2 regions of the Microbacterium sp. LWH12-1.2 genome follow, and region 1 is predicted to be linked to the other one. Evidence: riboswitches for the same ligand, from Rfam matches in the RefSeq annotation. Region 1 holds a riboswitch; the other holds the start of a gene.
The links. Region 1 has a riboswitch for FMN ahead of ribD (bifunctional diaminohydroxyphosphoribosylaminopyrimidine deaminase/5-amino-6-(5-phosphoribosylamino)uracil reductase RibD). Riboswitches for the same ligand answer to the same signal wherever they lie in the genome.

Region 1 (2,192 bases):
GGTCCCGACCATTGCTCCGCCGATCGCGGCGACGTCGAGCGTCTGCTTCATCACGTCGGTGTCGAACGTCTCTGCTGTCGATCCCACGACGGTGAGGCACACGCCGGAGACGGCGATCGACTCGCCGTGCACCGCGTCCGCAGCTGCCTTCGGAGCCCGAACGGTCAGTCTCCAGCCGTCGCCGGCCGGTGCGATGGCGGTGATCTCGCCGATCTCTTCGATGATTCCGGTGAACATCAGCTGGCTCCTTCGTTCTCGTTCTTGTCCTCGCCGGAGGATGGCGTCGGGTGACCGACCGCCAGCACGTCGGCGCCGAGCGGCAACCACTCGTCGATCGTCAGGCGACGAGCCGCGGCGATCGTCGGGACGGCGATGTCGGTGAGCGCGAGGCGATGGCCGCCGAGCAGCACCGGTGCGAGGTAGACGAGAACCTGATCGACCAGGTCGGCCGCGATGAACGCGCTGGCGAGCGTCGGTCCGCCCTCGATGAACACTTTCTGGATGCCGCGGGCATGCAGATCTGCGACGACGACGTGCAGATCCCTGGTGTCGTAGAACAGGGGCTGGTGCGGGTGTCGGCGCAGTGCGGCGTCTGCCGGAGTGGTGCGTGAGCCGATGACGACGGGGACCGGCTGGTGCGGGTGGAGCGTCTCGCCGATGCGCGCGGTGAGGGCGGGGTTGTCGGCGATGACCGTGCCGGTGCCGACCACGATCGCGTCGGCCTCGGAACGTCGCCGGTGCACGTCGGCGCGGGCGGCAGGGCCCGTGATCCATTGACTCGTGCCGTCATCGGCGGCGGCGCGCCCGTCGAGGCTCTGCGCCCACTTCACCGTGATCTGCGGCCGTCCGAGTCGCTGAGCGGTCAGCCAGTCGGCGATGAGATCGCGGGCGGCCTCGGCCTGCTCGCCGGCATCCACAGACACACCGGCGTCGCGAAGTCTCTCCGCTCCACCGCCGGATTCGGCGCCGGGATCGGCTGCGGCGTAGACGACGCGGGAGATGCCCGCCTCGATGAGGGCGACGGAGCAGGGGCCGGTGCGCCCGGTGTGGTTGCAGGGTTCGAGCGTGACGACAGCGGTCGCTCCGTGAGCGGCACCAGGTGCGAGATGGGAGAGGGCATCGACCTCGGCGTGCGGCGTGCCCGCGCCGTGGTGCCAGCCCTCGGCGAGGACTTCGCCTGTGGGGGAGAGGATGACGGCGCCGACCTGCGGGTTCGCGCCGCGGGGGCCGAGGGAGGCGAGTTCGAGCGCGCGACTCATCGCCGTGCGTTCTGCCTCGTTCACTGCCATCCGTCTGTCCTTCGATGAGGCTCCGGGGGTGGCAGAAGACGCGCTGGCGCCTCGTGCTGCCTCCCATCCGGACTAGCGAGGTCTCCCTCGCATCACCGTCGGTCCCGGAATTTCACCGGGTCAGCGACTCGGTTTCCCTCGACGCTCGCGGACTGTCACCGCCGGTTCGGATTCTCACCGACCCCGGAGCACGTTGTTGCTCTGAGTGTAGTCAACGCGTCTGAATGGATTTCATTCCCGGGTATCGCGGTCATTTCAGCAGTCGTGACAGTCGGCGGTCGGCCAGAGGCTTGCCGCCGGTCTGGCACGTGGGGCAGTACTCGAGTGAGCGGTCGGCGAAGAACACACTGCGCACGGTGTCTCCGCAGACGGGACATGTCTCGCCCCTGCGGGCGTGCACCTGCATGCCTCGACGTTTGGCGTCCTTGAGGTCGGCCGGTGGTTTTCCGGATGCTTCGGCCACCGCATCCCGCAGAGTGGCCTGCATCGCTGCGAAGAGGCGTTCGATCTCTTCGGCATTCAGCTTCCCGGCGTTGGCGTATGGCGACATACGAGCCGCATGCAGGATCTCGTCGGAGTAGGCGTTGCCGATGCCGGCGATGACCGACTGGTCTCGCAGCAGTCCTTTGATCTGTGTCCGGCGACCCTCGAGCAGCCCCGCGAAGACGTCGAGGGTGAAGCTCGGATCGAGGGGGTCGGGTCCGAGTCGCGCGATCCCCGGAACGTCTTGCGGGTCGCGCACCACGTACACGGCGAGCGACTTCTTCGTGCCGGCTTCGGTGAGGTCGAAGCCGCTGCCGTCGTCGAGCGCGACGCGCAACGCGATCGGCGACTTCCCCGGCCTGATCAGCGTGGTGGGCACGGTCTCGTACCAGCGCAACCAGCCGGCCTTGGCGAGGTGGA
Region 2 (2,192 bases), 430 kb from region 1:
CACGAAACCGTCCGGCGTGCAGGGACGCGGCGTCGGACTCGCGCTCGTCCGATCGGTCGTCACGGAGGCGGGCGGGTCTGTGCGGATCACCGATGATCCGACCACGTTCCTGATCTCGCTTCCCGCGGCCTCGTCCGCCCGGAGGAAGGCATGATCCGCACTCTTCTCGTCGACGACGATCTCCTGACCCTGGAACTTCACCGCGACTACATCGGACGCCTCGCGGGGTTCGCCGTGGTCGGCGAGTGCACAGGCGCCAGAGCGGCACTGACGGCCGTGCTCGACCAGTCGGCCGGCCGTCCGGTCGATCTCGTCCTCCTGGATATGACGATGCCGGACGGGTCAGGCCTGGACGTCCTTCGTACACTGCGCGCCCGCTCGGCCGCGGTGGACGTCATCGCCATCACCGGGGTGAGAGATGCCGAAGTCGTGCGTCAGATGGCTGCTCTCGGCGTCTTCCAGTACCTGGTGAAGCCCTTCACCTTCGCGACGTTCCGAGAGCGCCTCGAGCAGTATCGCGTCTACCGGGCGCAGTCGCAGTCGACCGATGGAGAGGCGACTCAGGCCGAGATCGACGCTCTCCTCGGCGCAGCCAGGCCGACCGGATCGATCCCGATCCCGAAAGGCCTGTCCCCTGGTTCTCTGGAGAGCATCACTGCCGCGATGCGGTCCTCCGACGCGCTCTCGGCGAGTGAGGTCGGCGAGATGCTCGGCATGTCGCGCGTCGCGGCGCGACGCTACCTCGAGCACCTTGTCGCCGAGGGGACCCTGGCCCGCTCGGCCCGCTACGGCGCCCGCGGGCGCCCGGAGACCGAGTACCGATGGAATCGGAGCAGTGGTCCGGCACGCTAGAACGGCACTGGTAATCTCGTGCCGTATGTCCTCAGGGCGGGGTGAGATTCCCCACCGGCGGTGACGCGGCTCGTCCGCGAAGCCCGCGAGCGGACTCCACGGTGGAGCCTGCAGACCTGGTGCGATTCCGGGGCCGACGGTCAGAGTCCGGATGGAAGAGGACGAAAGGAACGATCATCATGTCCAGAATCGCCATCGTCGCCGCCGAATGGCACGCAGAGATCGTGGAGCAGGCCGTTGCATCCTTCGACGCTCGGCTCGCGTCGCTCGGCTTCGAAGACGTCCGGGTGATCCGCGTCCCCGGTGCTTTCGAGATACCCCTGCACGTGCAGCGGCTGGCGCGAAGCGGAGACTACGACGCCATCGCGACCTGCGCTCTCGTGGTGGACGGCGGCATCTACCGTCACGACTTCGTCGCATCCACGGTCGTCGACTCCCTGATGCGCGTGCAGCTGGAGACGGATGTCCCCGTGTTCTCCGGTGTGCTCACACCGCACCACTTTCATGAGCACCAGGAGCATCGGGACTACTTCGGCCGGCATTTCGACCTGAAGGGCCGCGAACTGGCGGATGCCGTCGCGAAGACCCTCGCGAGCCTGTCCTCGATCGGCTGAAGCCGGCCGATCGATGCAGGCGGCTCACACACCGTCGCAGTGATCAGCGCTGCGGCTGCGAGGTGAGCCAGTCCGAGAACGTCACCGTTCCCCGGTCGGCATCATCATCGGGAAGCAGACTGCCGTCTCGCATCGCACGTCCGAACGCGCCGGGAAGGGCGATCGCCGGCATCCACCCGGTGAGGCCGGTGTGGCGCGCCCACGACCTCATCATCTCGACGAGATCCTCCTCACGCGGGCCGGCGAGGTCGCGCGCGCGACCCGCCGGTGCCGCTTCGGCGAGGTCCACGAGCCGCTGCGCGACCTCGATGACCGAAACGGGCTGCGTGCGCATCCGCACCGCGAGATGCAGCGGCCCGACAGCGGCGCGTCGGTGCATCTGTGCCGCGAAGTCGTGGAACTGCGTCGCCCGCAGAATCGTCCAGGGCGTCTGGCCGGATTGCACGGCCTGTTCCTGCGCGAGCTTGCCTGCGTAGTACGCGTGGGGTGCACGATCGACGCCGACGATCGAGAGGGCCACGTGATGCCCGACCCCTGCGCGCTGTCCGGCGGCCAACAGCTTCGCCGTCGTGGCGGTGAAGAAATCCGTCGACGTCCTGGCACTCTGCGTGACGACGCTGAGCGCGTCGACCACGACATCCGTGCCCTCGAGCGCCGCGTCCAGGCCCGACCCGCTGCGCACGTCGACGCGGTTACCCCTGGTCAGCACACGGACGCGGTGGCCGC

Region 2: it holds a riboswitch for FMN, as region 1 does, so the genes downstream of both, MRBLWH12_RS03515 (6,7-dimethyl-8-ribityllumazine synthase) here and ribD (bifunctional diaminohydroxyphosphoribosylaminopyrimidine deaminase/5-amino-6-(5-phosphoribosylamino)uracil reductase RibD) in region 1, are expected to answer to the same signal.

Annotation. Positions count from the first base shown of each region.
Region 1 covers NZ_JBEGIJ010000001.1:332,818-335,009, forward strand. Annotated here, with positions in the region: gene MRBLWH12_RS01490 (riboflavin synthase) at 1-237, opposite strand, end outside; gene ribD (bifunctional diaminohydroxyphosphoribosylaminopyrimidine deaminase/5-amino-6-(5-phosphoribosylamino)uracil reductase RibD) at 237-1,289, opposite strand; FMN riboswitch at 1,340-1,484, opposite strand; gene MRBLWH12_RS01500 (Fpg/Nei family DNA glycosylase) at 1,540-2,192, opposite strand, start outside.
Region 2 covers NZ_JBEGIJ010000001.1:764,281-766,472, reverse strand. Annotated here, with positions in the region: gene MRBLWH12_RS03525 (sensor histidine kinase) at 1-154, shown strand, start outside; gene MRBLWH12_RS03520 (response regulator) at 151-852, shown strand; FMN riboswitch at 876-1,019, shown strand; gene MRBLWH12_RS03515 (6,7-dimethyl-8-ribityllumazine synthase) at 1,032-1,466, shown strand; gene MRBLWH12_RS03510 (SDR family oxidoreductase) at 1,510-2,192, opposite strand, start outside.